Regions from separate parts of the Kitasatospora sp. NPDC094016 genome, predicted to be linked through region 2. Evidence: riboswitches for the same ligand, from Rfam matches in the RefSeq annotation. Region 2 holds a riboswitch; each other region holds the start of a gene.
The links. A riboswitch is a leader RNA that binds a small molecule or an ion and turns the genes downstream of it on or off. The one in region 2 is predicted to bind cyclic di-AMP.
Positions count from the first base shown of each region.

Region 1: linked by a shared signal. The riboswitch ahead of ABT015_RS07835 (transglycosylase family protein) and the one ahead of ABT015_RS19270 (M23 family metallopeptidase) in region 2 are both predicted to bind cyclic di-AMP.
Region 3: linked by a shared signal. The riboswitch ahead of ABT015_RS13380 (M23 family metallopeptidase) and the one ahead of ABT015_RS19270 (M23 family metallopeptidase) in region 2 are both predicted to bind cyclic di-AMP.
Region 4: linked by a shared signal. The riboswitch ahead of ABT015_RS01845 (transglycosylase family protein) and the one ahead of ABT015_RS19270 (M23 family metallopeptidase) in region 2 are both predicted to bind cyclic di-AMP.

Region 1 covers NZ_JBEOUK010000005.1:271,828-275,027, forward strand. Annotated here, with positions in the region: gene ABT015_RS07830 (cytochrome P450 family protein) at 89-1,384, shown strand; cyclic di-AMP (ydaO/yuaA leader) riboswitch at 1,595-1,762, shown strand; gene ABT015_RS07835 (transglycosylase family protein) at 1,768-2,685, shown strand; gene eno (phosphopyruvate hydratase) at 2,953-3,200, shown strand, end outside.
Region 2 covers NZ_JBEOUK010000019.1:21,732-24,931, forward strand. Annotated here, with positions in the region: gene ABT015_RS19265 (hypothetical protein) at 1-822, shown strand, start outside; gene ABT015_RS19270 (M23 family metallopeptidase) at 883-1,719, opposite strand; cyclic di-AMP (ydaO/yuaA leader) riboswitch at 1,732-1,890, opposite strand; gene ABT015_RS19275 (alpha/beta fold hydrolase) at 2,254-3,081, shown strand; gene ABT015_RS19280 (TetR/AcrR family transcriptional regulator) at 3,145-3,200, shown strand, end outside.
Region 3 covers NZ_JBEOUK010000011.1:36,290-39,489, forward strand. Annotated here, with positions in the region: gene ABT015_RS13375 (MFS transporter) at 1-1,244, opposite strand, end outside; cyclic di-AMP (ydaO/yuaA leader) riboswitch at 1,557-1,739, shown strand; gene ABT015_RS13380 (M23 family metallopeptidase) at 1,742-2,701, shown strand; gene ABT015_RS13385 (DUF2470 domain-containing protein) at 2,984-3,200, opposite strand, start outside.
Region 4 covers NZ_JBEOUK010000001.1:434,695-437,894, forward strand. Annotated here, with positions in the region: gene ABT015_RS01840 (LacI family DNA-binding transcriptional regulator) at 1-471, shown strand, start outside; gene ABT015_RS01845 (transglycosylase family protein) at 590-1,924, opposite strand; cyclic di-AMP (ydaO/yuaA leader) riboswitch at 1,911-2,081, opposite strand; gene ABT015_RS01850 (hypothetical protein) at 2,503-3,200, opposite strand, start outside.

The DNA.
Region 1 (3,200 bases), on a different contig from region 2:
GGCCGTCCGCCGGGTGTTGACGATCCGGCCCCGCCGGTCGCGGTCGCCGGAGGCGGTGCGGCCGCGACCCACCGGATACGGTCGACGCATGCCAGTGCAGCCCGACCCCGCCGCCCCGCAGCTCTTCACCTGGGAGTTCGCCACCGACCCGTACCCCGCCTACGCCTGGTTGCGCGAGCACGCCCCGGTGCACCGCACGACGCTGCCGAGCGGGGTGGAGGCCTGGCTGGTGACCCGCTACGCGGACGCGCGGCAGGCGCTGGCGGACGGCCGGCTGTCGAAGAACCCGGCGCACCACAGCGAGCAGGCGCACCGCACCGGGCGGGTGGGAATTCCGGGGGAGCGCCAGGCGGACTTGATGACGCATCTGCTGAACATCGACCCGCCGGACCACACCCGGCTGCGCCGGCTGGTGTCGAAGGCGTTCACGCCGCGCCGGGTGGCGGAGTTCGAGCCGCGGGTGCAGCAGCTCACGGACCGGCTGATCGACGGCTTCGCGCAGCGCGGTTCGGCGGACCTGATCCACGAGTTCGCGTTCCCGCTCCCCATCTACGCGATCTGCGACATGCTGGGCGTGCCGGCCGAGGACCAGGACGACTTCCGGGACTGGGCCGGGATGATGATCCGGCACGGCGGCGGCCAACGCGGCGGCGTGGGGCGGGCGGTGAAGCGGATGCGGGCGTACCTGCTGGAGCTGATCCACCGCAAGCGGGCGGATCCGGGTGACGACCTGATCTCGGGCCTGATCCGGGCGAGCGACCACGGCGAGCACCTGAACGAGAACGAGGCCGCCGCGATGGCGTTCATCCTTCTGTTCGCGGGGTTCGAGACGACCGTCAACCTGATCGGCAACGGCACGTACGCGCTGCTGCGCAACCCGGAGCAGCGCAGGCTGCTGCAGGAGTCGGTGGTGCGCGGCGAGACGGCGCTGCTGGAGACCGGGATCGAGGAACTCCTGCGCTACGACGGTCCGGTGGAGATGGCGACGTGGCGTTTCGCGACGCGGCCGCTGTCGATCGGCGGGGTGGACATCCCGGTGGGCGATCCGGTGCTGGTGGTGCTGGCCGCGGCGGATCGCGATCCGGCCAGGTTCTCGGACGAGAACACCCTGGACCTGGCCCGCACGGACAATCCGCACCTGGGTTTCGGCCACGGGATCCACTACTGCATCGGGGCCCCGCTGGCCCGCCTGGAGGGACGGAGCGCACTGGCCACGCTGCTTTCCCGGCTGCCGGACCTGCGGCTCGCGGAAAACCCGGAGAACCTGCGCTGGCGAGGTGGCCTGATCATGCGTGGCCTGCGGGAACTCCCGGTCGAATTCACTCCGGAGACCCGCTCTCCGCACGCGCCTCCGGTCACGCCGACCGACGCTTCGACACGCTGACTGCACGTCTCCGGCGGCTCATGGGACCGGGTCTGAACCCGTATCAATCCGGACATACCGCCGCCGTTGGTAGGCGATTGACCACGCGCCGTAATTTGTGTGTGATATCGGCGATATGAGCTTGTTATTGGTCTGATGATCTGTCTACTCTCCCTGGAGTTCGCAGCTGCGGACCTCGTGCGCGGAACGCCGAATCCTGCCCGCCGCGCCACGGGAAACCGACCAGACCCTGGGCAGGGGCGGGGGAACCAGGTTTGTTGCCGTTCCCCAACGGCTTGGGGTGAAGCCGCCCGAGCGGAATCGTTTCCGCTTTCGGCGGCCGGGCCACCTCCCGGTCCGAACCCGACAGCTCACCTCGCAGGCGTGCGGAGAGGGACCTCTTCATGCTGTTCGTTGGAACTGGCCGTCACCGTCGTCGCACCCAGGCCGAGAAGGCCATCGCCGTCGCCGGTGTGGCCGGCGTCGGACTCGCGATGCCGCTCCTCACCGCCACCGGCGCCTCCGCCGCCCCGGCCTCCACCTGGGACGCCGTCGCCCAGTGCGAGAGCGGCGGCAACTGGAGCATCAACACCGGCAACGGCTTCTCCGGCGGCCTGCAGTTCACGCCCAGCACCTGGAAGGCGTACGGCGGCACCTCCTACGCCCCGCAGGCCAACCAGGCCAGCAAGGCGCAGCAGATCTCGGTCGCCGAGAAGGTGCTGGCCTCGCAGGGCCCGGGCGCCTGGCCCGTCTGCTCCCAGAAGGCCGGCCTGACCAAGGGCGGCGCCCCGGCCTCCGTGGACACCTCCACGGACGCCAAGCCCGCCAAGCAGCCCGCCGCCAAGCAGACCCAGCAGACGCAGGCCCCGAAGCCCGCCCAGCAGCCGGTCAAGCAGGCCGCCCCGAAGCCGGCCGCCCAGCAGCCCGTCCAGCAGGCCCCGCAGCAGACGCAGCCGCAGACCCAGGGCTTCTCCGGCAAGGCCGGCTGGGACGCCGACGCGAAGGTGTACTGGTACCAGAACAACGGCGCCTGGTACTGGACCAGCCACCAGAGCGTCTACCAGCAGTACGCGGGCCAGCCCGCCGCCCAGCCGCAGTCCGCGCCCCGCGCCGCGCAGCCCGCGCAGTCCGCCCCGGTCGCGCAGTCCGCCGCCGCGCAGGGCGGTCACGACTACACCGTCCGGGCCGGCGACACGCTGTCGACGATCGCCGCCGCCCAGGGCGTGTCCGGCGGCTGGCAGTCGGTGTACGACGGCAACCGCGGCACCGTCGGCGGCAACCCCAACCTGATCATGCCCGGCCAGGTGCTGCACCTCGGCTGAGCGGCCCGGGCCCCGAACGGCCCGCGCCCTGCGGGCGAAGGGGGACGAGTGCCGTCCCCCTTCGCCCGCATTCCCCCGTATTCGCCCGCTTCGATCGGGCAAGCAGGTGAACTACTGGCGGGTAGCCGGGCCACACGCTGAGACGGGACCGAGGCCAGCGCGGCCCCGGGGGCCGGGGCGGTTAGGCTCTGGTCGTAACGACTCCGCAATCGTCCCGCCGGCAGCACCCAACGTCAGCCGGACCCTGCTTCCGCAAGGAGATGCCTCGTGCCGTCCATCGATGTCGTCGTAGCCCGTGAGATTCTCGACTCGCGTGGCAACCCCACGGTCGAGGTCGAGGTCGGCCTCGACGACGGCAGCACCGGCCGTGCCGCTGTCCCGTCGGGTGCCTCCACCGGCGCCTTCGAGGCGCTGGAGCTGCGCGACGGTGACAAGAACCGCTACTTCGGCAAGGGCGTGGAGAAGGCCGTCCTGGCCGTCATCGAGCAGATCGGCCCGGAGCTGGTCGGCTACGA
Region 2 (3,200 bases):
GAACTGACCTCGAACGCGGTGGAGCACCTGCTGTACGAGCGGCTCTACCTGTACGTCCAACCCGAACCGGAGGCGGACCCGCTGGCGTACGGCGCCGCCGTCCGGCTGCTGACCGACCACCAGCGGGCCGCCAAGCGGCTCAACGCCAAGCGCCAGGAGCGGCTGCACGCCGAGGCCGAGTGGCAGGGCGAGGTCGCGGCCGGGCTGCTGCGCCGCGCCGACCTGGTGACCTGGCCCCGGCTGTACGCGCTGCTGCTGCACGCGTACGGGGCGGACGTCGCGGATCCGGAGGCGGTGCGGGAGTGGCTGACCGGCTTCCGGGAGCTGGCGCAGGAGGAGCGGCTGGCCAGGTTCGCCGCACTGGCGCAGACCGGCTGGCTGGACGAGGTGGACGAGCAGGGCTGGAGCCCGACCCGGGTGATCTCGGTCGGCATGGCCACCGACGGCGCGCGCCGGCTGCTGGAGCAGGGCCTGATGCGGCGCAGCTACCGCAACCTGGCCGAGCTGACCGCGCTGGGCCGGCCGATGCCGGACGAACTGGCCGGGGACTTCGGGGCGTTCGAGGAGGCGGCGGTGGAGGCCGCGCTCGACCTGTTCGGGGAGTGGACGGTGCCCGGGCTGCCGCGACTGCTGGTGGAGGAGTTCCCGGACCTCGCGCCGGAGCCGGGGCAGGAGGAGATCGACGCGTACCTGGCCGGGCTGGCGCAGGAGGAGTTCGACGCGCGGCTGGAGGGGCTGGCGGGGCCTGCGCAGGAGGAGTTCGACGCGCACCCGGCGGACCCAGCGGACCCGGCCGACCCGGCGGAGCCTGCGCAGCAGTGACGCGGCGAAGCCCCGGCCGCGATGCCTTCTGGTTCCGGCGGCCGGGGCTTCGCGGGTGCGTCAGGGGTTGAGGCCGCGCTGCTGGAACCAGGTCTCCGGGTCGACGGGGGCGCCGCCACCGGGGCGAACCTCCACGTGCAGGTGCGCGCCGGTGACGTTGCCGGTGGCGCCGACCTTGCCGATCTGCTGGCCGGAGGCGACCTTGCCGGAGCCCTTGATGATCGAGGAGAGGTGGCAGTACCAGATCTCGGTGCCGTCGGGCAGGGTCTCGACGATCCGGTAGCCGTACGAGCCGGACCAGCCGGCCGAGGTGATGGTGCCCTGGCCGACCGCGTAGACGGGGGTGCCGGTGTCCGCGGCGAAGTCCAGGCCGGTGTGCAGGTGGGCCCAGTAGCGGGCGCTCTGGCCGTAGTGGGCGGTGAGGTGGTAGTCGCGCACCGGCAGGGTGAGGGCGGCGGCCTTGGCCCGCTCGGCCTCCTCGGCGGCCCGCTTGGCCTCGGCCTCCTTGGCGGCGGCCTTGGCCTCGGCCTCCTTCGCGGCCTGGACGCGGGCGTCCTCCTCGGCGGCGGTGCGCTGGCTGTCGGCCTGCAGCTGGATGCGGGCGGCGAGCGCGAGGCCGGGGTCGGCGGAGAGGGCGACCGGGGTCTCGTCCGGGGTCTCGATGGCCGGGGCGGCGGCCGGGGTGGCGGAGGCGAAGCCGGTGGCGCCCAGGGTGGCGGCGACGGCGGTGACGCCGAGCAGCGGGGAGGTTCCGCGGACCTGACGCGGCATCCGGTGCCGGTTGGTCTCGGCCTCCGGGCCCGCGTACTCGGGGCTGTCCGGGCCGGGGTGGTCGAGGAGCCGGGTGCCTGCTGCTGCGAGGCCGGCCGGGTGTGCCGGGGTGTGCGTCGACGCCACGGAGGCGCGCTCCTTTCCTTCCTTCGCGCCTACCGGGTTAGCTGACGGGTTCGGAGCAGGAAGGTCTCCTACGGCCGGGCCGGAGCCCCGCCGATTCACCCCAAGGAACGTGGTTCCCCGGCTCCCTGACCTGCCCGGAGGCCGGTCGGCGGGATTAGGCGACGGCGCACGGTGCCGTCTGGGTACGGCGTTGAGGACCGCGCTGCGTTATCAAACGTTAATCCTAGGAGGCCCTGATTCCAAGCCGTTCGCCCGGGACGACCGGAGGCGGGCGGGGCGCTCTGAGGCGCGAAGGGCGTTTTGTCCCTCTTGGGCCCCTTGGGCACGCTTGAACACCATTGACGCCGCCTCACGTGATCGGACGTCAACGGACGACCCGCCACCCGGACGCCCCTCACCGACCTCCCGCGCCACGGGACGGCGAGGACGCAGGGACTTGACGGCTAAGGCTATTAGCCTTAGCTTTATGGCTATCGGCGGCAGCACCGAAGCCCGCTCCGAAGCCCCGCACCGGCAGCCCTCCGGAGGCCCACCATGAACGCCACCAGCACCCCCACCACCCAGTACCTCGACGTCACCGGCGGCCGCCTCGCCTACGACGACACCCGGCAGGGCGACGGCGCCCCCGTCGTGCTGCTCCCCGGAATGCTCGACACCCGCGCCGCCTACCGGCACCTCCGCCCGCTGCTGGCCGCCGCCGGCCGCCGGGTCATCACCATGGACCTGCGCGGCTTCGGCGAATCCTCGATCGTCTGGGACGACTACTCCCCCGCCGCCATCGCCACCGACGTCCTCGCCCTGCTCGACCACCTCGGCATCGACCGCGCCGTCCTGGTCGGCAACTCCTACACCGGCGCGACGGTCGTCAAGGCCGCCGGCGACGCCCCCGAGCGGGTCGCCGGCATCGCCCTGGTCGACGCCTTCGTCGAGAACCCCCCGCCCGGCGCCCTCATGCGCGGCGCCCTGCGCGTCATGGGCTTCCTGACCGTCCACTCGCCCGCCTTCTGGGGCCTCTACCACCGCAAGCTGGCCTACCCGGGCGCCAAGCCCGCCGACTTCGACGCCTACGTGGCCGGACTCGTCGCCGCCATGCGCACCCCCGGCCGCAAGACCGCCACCCGCGGATACGTCGGCGGGGACTCCGCGCCCATCGGCTGGACCGCGGCCGTCCGCTGCCCCTCGCTCGTCATCATGGGCAGCGAGGACCCCGACTTCCCGAAGCCGGAAGCCGTCGCCGACCGGCAGGCCGCCGCGCTCAACGCACGGAAGGTCATGATCGACGGATCCGGGCACTACCCGATGGCAGACAACCCGCAGGCCACCGCCGACGCCCTGCTGCCCTTCCTCGCCGAACTCGCCTGAGCCCCACCCGCCCGCCTCAGCCCCCTTCCCCCTTCCCCCTTCCACCGACGGAGAGCCCGCACCATGCCCCGAGTAGGACTCACCCCCGAGCAGGTCGTCGACCACGCGCTCGCCCTCAT
Region 3 (3,200 bases), on a different contig from region 2:
ACCGCGAGCAGCCCGGCCGCGCGGGCGGCGGCGTTGTTGACGCCGCTGGCGATGCCCGCGTGCCGGACCTCGACGGCGGCCAGCACCGTCGCCGTCAGCGGCGCGACCAGCAGGGTCATCCCACTGCCCATGACCGTGACGGCGGGCAGCACGTCCGCCCAGTAGGAGGAGCCGGGGCCGGTGCGCAGCATCAGCAGCACCCCGGCGGCGCACAGCAGCGGACCGACGGTGAGCGGGATCCGGGGGCCGATCCGCTTGCCGAGCCGCCCGGCGCGCGCCGACAGGGTCAGCATCAGCACGGTGATCGGGACCAGGGCGAGGCCGGAGACCAGCGGGGAGAAGCCGGAGACGATCTGCAACTGCACGACCAGCAGGAAGAACACCCCGCTGAACGCCGCGTAGACGCAGAGGGTGACCAGGTTGACGGCGGTGAACAGCCGGGAGGAGAAGAGGCCGAGCGGCAGCATCGGCTCGGCGGTGCGGCGCTCGACCGCGATGAAGGCCGCGCCGAGCAGCAGGCCGGCCGCGCCGGTGAGCCAGACCGCGGGGGACAGGCCCTCCCCGGCGGCGGTCAGCGCGTAGGTGATCGCGCCGAGGGCGAGCGCGGCGAGCAGCGCGCCGGGGACGTCGAAGCGGCCGACGGCGCTCTCGTTCCGGCTCTCGGGGACGAAGCGGGAGGTGACCGCGATCACGGCGGCCGCGAGCGGCAGGTTCAGCAGGAAGATCCACCGCCAGCCGGGGCCGTCCACCAGCCAGCCGCCGAGGAAGGGGCCGACCGCGGCCGACACCCCGCCGAGGCCCGACCACAGGCCGACCGCCGCCGAGCGGTCGTCCGGGTGGAAGACGGCCTGCAGGATGGCGAGCGAACCGGGGGTGAGCAGCGCCCCGCCGATGCCCTGGACGGCGCGGGCGGCGATCAGCACGTGGATGGTGGGGGCGGCGGCGCAGGCCGCGGAGGCGGCGGCGAACCAGAGCACGCCGATCAGGAAGACCCGGCGCCGACCGTACCGGTCGCCGAGCGCGCCGCCGAGCAGGATCAGCCCGGCCAGGGTGAGCAGGTAGGCGTTGAGCGTCCACTGCAGGGACGCGAGGGAGGCGCCGAGATCGGCGCCGATGCGGGGCAGCGCGACGTTCACCACGGTGCCGTCGAGCAGCGCCATGCTGGAGCCGAGCACTGTCGCGAGGAGGACCCAGCGTCCCCGTGAGGTGCCCAGGCGCAGTGTTCCTGCTTCGGAGGTGGCCACGGGCCGATCCTGCGCCCGTGGGGCGTACGTGACAAGGGTCACCGGGGGGTGTGTCGGTGGGTGCGCGGTGCGTGAGCGGGCGGGTGCGCAGCGGTGGCGGAGTCGGCGCAGCGTCGTGGATCAGTGGCGCCGGGTAAATGGATTGTGCACGTACGGTGCAGTCGATCATTCGGAGGGTCACCGCAGCTCGGGGGGTCGTTGCCGGTTCAAGTGATCGACATTGCTTCACCCGAACGGATGGGTTTTAGTTCAGCGACCGCCCGGCCAGTCCGGACGGATCCACCGGGTGGAACGCCGAATCCTGCCGCTGCCCGGTGGCTCGCACCGAACTCTGTACGGCAGGAGCGGGGGACCCACAGGTAAGTCGCCGGACCGGAATCGGCACGCTTTCGCGTACCCGGATCCAGGGCCGGCTAGGGGTGAAGCCGCATGTGCGGCCGGGCAACTCCAGCCCGAACCCGACAGCTCACCTCGCAGGCGTCGGAGAGGAAAATTCCATGCCTGCACAGGCTCGTCGTATCGCCCTGCCCCGCGCCGCCCGCATCGGGATCGCCACCGCCGTCACCGGTGTCTCCTTCGCCCTGCCGCTCGTCACCGCGATGAGCGCCCAGGCCCACCCCGCGCCGGCCGCCGCGGTCACCGCCGCCCCGGCCGCCGCCTCCGCCGACCAGGCCCAGGCCCCGTCGCAGGAGAGCTACCGCGTCGTCAGCGGCGACACCCTGTCCCGGATCGCCGACGCCCAGCACGTCGACGGCGGCTGGCAGGCGCTGTACGACCACAACCGCGAGGTCGTCGGCGGCAACCCGGACCTGATCTTCCCCGGTCAGCAGCTCGTGATCGCCGGCCAGGCCGCCCCGGCCAAGCCCGCTGCCCCGGCGAAGCCCGCCCAGCCGTCCGCCCAGGACGCCGCGCCGGCCACCACCGCCGCCAAGCCGCAGGCCCAGCTGGAGGTCCGGACCGAGACGGCCAAGCCGTCCGCCCAGCTCCAGACCCAGCTGCAGACCGCCGCGCCGACCACCGCGGTCACCGCCGTGCCGGTCGCCGCCGCCTCGGCCTTCGTCGCCCCGCTGGCCAACCCGAAGCTGGGCACCGCGTACGGCGTGGCCGGCTCGATGTGGGCCTCCGGCCACCACACCGGCCAGGACTTCGTCGCCTCCACCGGCACCCCGCTGCGCGCCGTCGGCAACGGCGTCGTGGTGAAGGCCGGCAACGGCGGCGCCTACGGCAACGAGGTCGAGATCAAGCTCGCCGACGGCCACTACGCCGAGTACGCGCACCTGTCCTCGATCGGCGTGAAGATCGGTCAGGCCGTCAAGGCCGGACAGCAGATCGGCCTCTCCGGCGCGACCGGCAACGTGACCGGCCCGCACCTGCACTTCGAGATCCGCAACGGCTCGGAGTACGGCTCGGACATCAACCCGGTCGCCTACCTGCGGGCCCACGGCGTCGCGCTCTGACCCGTGCCGGATGTGCCGGATGTGTCGGACGCGCCGGGTGTACCGGATGTGTCGGATGTGCCGGATGAGGAACCACCGCTGCTACGGGGCGAATCGACCGCCCGGGATGGTCATGTCGGGTGACCGCTCGACCGGGTGATCGCCGCAGCAGTGGACATGGGCGCGGGACACGCCCAGGCCGGCCCGGCTCGCGAGACTTCTCTCGCGAGCCGGGCCGGCCGCTGTCGTTTCCGGGCCTTCTCGGGCGCGCCCGGGGCGAGTTGACGGCTTCGGTGGGCCGGTTCAGAGTCGGTGGGCGGGCAGCCCGTGCTGGGCGGCGGTCAGCAGCTCGTGCATCCGCTGCCCGAAGTCCTCGGTGTCGGCGGCCGGTTCGGGGAAGACCAGGCGGACGTCGCGGTGGCCGTGCGGGTGGTCCAGGCGCAGGACCAGGCCGTGGCGGTCCAGGGCGAGCGGGCGGACCTCCGGGTGCTGGGCGAGCAGGTCCGGGTCGAGCAGCCGG
Region 4 (3,200 bases), on a different contig from region 2:
GGGCTGGCCGTCGGGCAGCGGCGGTACGTGCCGGTGCTGCGCAAGATCGAGGGCTTCACGGCGGCGATGCGCGAGGTGCTCGGGCGGAGCCAGGAGGAGGCCGAGGAACTCGTCCACCACACGCTGTTCAGCGTGGAGGGCGGGCACGCGGCGGCCGGCGCGCTGCTGGACAAGGGCTGCACGGCGATCGTCTGCGGCAGCGACATGATGGCGCTCGGGGCGATCCGGGCGGTGCGGCAGCGGGGGCTGTCGGTGCCGCACGACGTCTCGGTGGTCGGCTTCGACGACTCGCCGCTGATCGCCTTCACCGAGCCGCCGCTGACCACGATCCGCCAGCCGGTCGAGGCGATGGCGACCGCGGCGGTGGACGCGCTGCTGGAGGAGGTCGGCGCAAACGCGGCCCAGCGCGGGGAGTTCATGTTCCAGCCGGAGCTGGTCATGCGCGGGTCCACGGGGGCCTGCGCGCGCTGAGGACGGTCAACGGACGGGCCCCGGAGAGCAACTGCTCTCCGGGGCCCGTTGCGTGCTGTCCGGGTGCCGGGTCAGCCCTCGTGGTCCGTGGGGCGGCTCCTGCACCCGGCTGTCGTGCTCAGACCCGGCCGGCGAAGTCCGGCGCCCAGTTGGCGACGGTCTGCAGGCGCACGCCCGAGCTCGGGTTGGCGGCCTCGACGTACTGGCCGCCGCCGATGTAGATCGCGACGTGGTAGACGCCGGAGTTCTGGCCGTTGTTGGACCAGAACAGCAGGTCGCCCGCCTGGAGGCTGTCCAGCGAGACGCGGGTGCTGGCGGCGGCCTGGTCGGCGGCGACGCGCGGGACGGAGACGCCCGCGGCGCGCAGCGCGGCCTGGGTCAGGCCGGAGCAGTCCCAACCGCCGTTGCCGGTACCGCCGTAGACGTACGCCTGGCCGACCTTCGACTGGGCGAAGGAGACCGCGGCGGCCATGCTGCCGGTGGCGGCCGGGGCCGGCGCCGGGGTCTGTGCCTGGGCGGCCGGCTTGGAAGCCGGCTTGGTGGCCTGGGGCTGAGCCTGGGGCTGAGCCTGGGGCTGGGCCGCCGGCTTGGTGTTCGCGGCGCCACTGTCGGAGGTCTGGCCGGACTTCTGCGAGCGGTCGAACCAGGTGAAGTCCGAGCCGGACGTGGCCGACGAGCCGGACTGCTGGGCCTGGCCGCCGTCCTTGAACGAGAGGCGCTGACCCGGGTAGATGGAGTCCGGGCCCTCGGTCAGGGTGCCGCGGTTGAGCTCGTACAGCCGCTGCCAGCCGCCCTGGAGGTTGTGCTTGTCGGCGATCGAGGACAGCCAGTCGCCGGAGGCCACGGTGTAGTCGTCGGTCTGGGGCTGGGCGCTGTTCTGGGCCTGGTTCTGGCCCTTCTGCGCCTGGTCCTGGGCCGGTGCGGCCGGCTTGGCGGGCTTCGGGGCCGGGGCCTGGGTCTGCGCGGGCTTGGCGGCCGGGGCGGCCGGCTTCGCGGCGGGCTTGGTGGCGGTCGAGCCGGCAGCCGAGCCGGCCGAGGTGTCGACGGCGGCAGCGGCGCCGCCCTTGGTCAGGCCGGCCTGGACCGAGCACACCGGCCAGGCGCCGGGGCCCTGCGAGGCGAGGACCTTCTCGGCGACGGCGATCTGCTGGTCCTTGGTGGCCTGGTTGGCCTGGGGGGCGTAGGCGGTGCCGCCGAAGGCGGCCCAGGTGCTGGAGGTGAACTGCAGGCCGCCGTAGAAGCCGTTGCCGGTGTTGATGCTCCAGTTGCCGGTGCTCTCGCACTGGGCGACCTTGTCCCAGGTGGCGACGGAGGCGGCGGAGGCGGTGCCGGAGGTGAGGCAGGGGATGGTGAGGCCGACGCCCGCGACGCCGATGGCGGCGATGACGCGTCGGGTACGGCTGGACAGACGGGTGCCGTTGGTGGGCAGCATGAAGACGCGGTCCTCTCCCACGCCTGCGAGGTGAGCTGTCGGATTCGGGCTGGAGTTGCCCGGCCGCGCTGTGGGCGCGGCTTCACCCCTAGCCCTGGATCGTTCCGGGGAACGGTCCAGGGCGACTTACCTGTGGGTCCCCCGCTCCTGCCGTGGTGCGTTTTCGCGCTGCCAGGACATCCGACGGCAGGACTCGGCGTCGCGGATGAACTGGGTTCGTGTGGCCACGAACGGGGAGCACGTTAAGCAGACTTAAGTTCAAACTGCAAACACCTGTGACGCGCATCACGGTTTGGTGAGAACGATCGTTCCTCTCGCTCGCCATGATCAAAAATGACCGATCTCCGGCAACCCGGCGAAGGATGCGCACAACTGTCTGCGCTTCAGGATGCGGGTGACGGAGGGTCGGACCGCCCGGGGGGCCGCCCGCCGGGAGGGCGGCCTGTCCGCACTGTGGCCATCGGGGGGCGCGTCGAGCAATGGCGAACAAATGCGGATAGAACGGACATCACGCCTATTCGCCTTTTAATTCCCTTACGGGACAAGCGGGAAGGGCCCGGGACGGTTGCGTCCCGGGCCCTTCGCACGTGCGGTGACCGCTACTGGCCGGCCGACTCCCCGGCGGCGGCGTGAGCCGCGTGACCGCCGCGGCCGGAGTGGTCGGCGTGGGCGCCCCCGGCGGCCTCCGCCGCCTCGGCCTCGGCCTGCGCCAGGGCCTCGGGGGAGGGTGCGGGCAGCGCGGCCAGGTAGGTGGAGGCGATCAGCTGGCCGACCGTCGGGTAGGCGCCCAGCGGCGCCGCGGACGGGCAGCCGGTCTCCTCGGCGGCCGTGGCGAGCAGTTCGGAGTCGGCCTCCGGGCCGATCACCAGCGGGGCCAGCGCCGGGCGCTGGGAGCCGGTCTCCTTGAGGTGGTTGACGGCCGCGGCGACCGAGCCCGGCACATCCAGCGCGGCGGGTACGACCGGGACGGCCAGCCGGGCCGCCAGCAGGACACCGGTGATGCCGGCCGCGGCAGCGGCCTCCTCGCCGCCGACGGTGGTCAGCACGACGCCGTCCGCGGCGGTCGCGATGGCGAACAGCCGGGCCCGGTCGGCACGCGCCAGGCCGGCCTCGGACAGGCGCACGTGCACGGCCTCGGCGAGCAGCGGGTGCGGGCCGAGCACGTCGGTGACGGGGGCTCCGTACTCGGCGGCGAGGGCGTGAAGTTCGGTCAGGAATCCGTGCGGGCCGGGTACCAGCGGCACCAGGACCGGCGCGGGCAGGCCGGCCTCGGCGGCCATGGCCAGCAGTTCGGCGA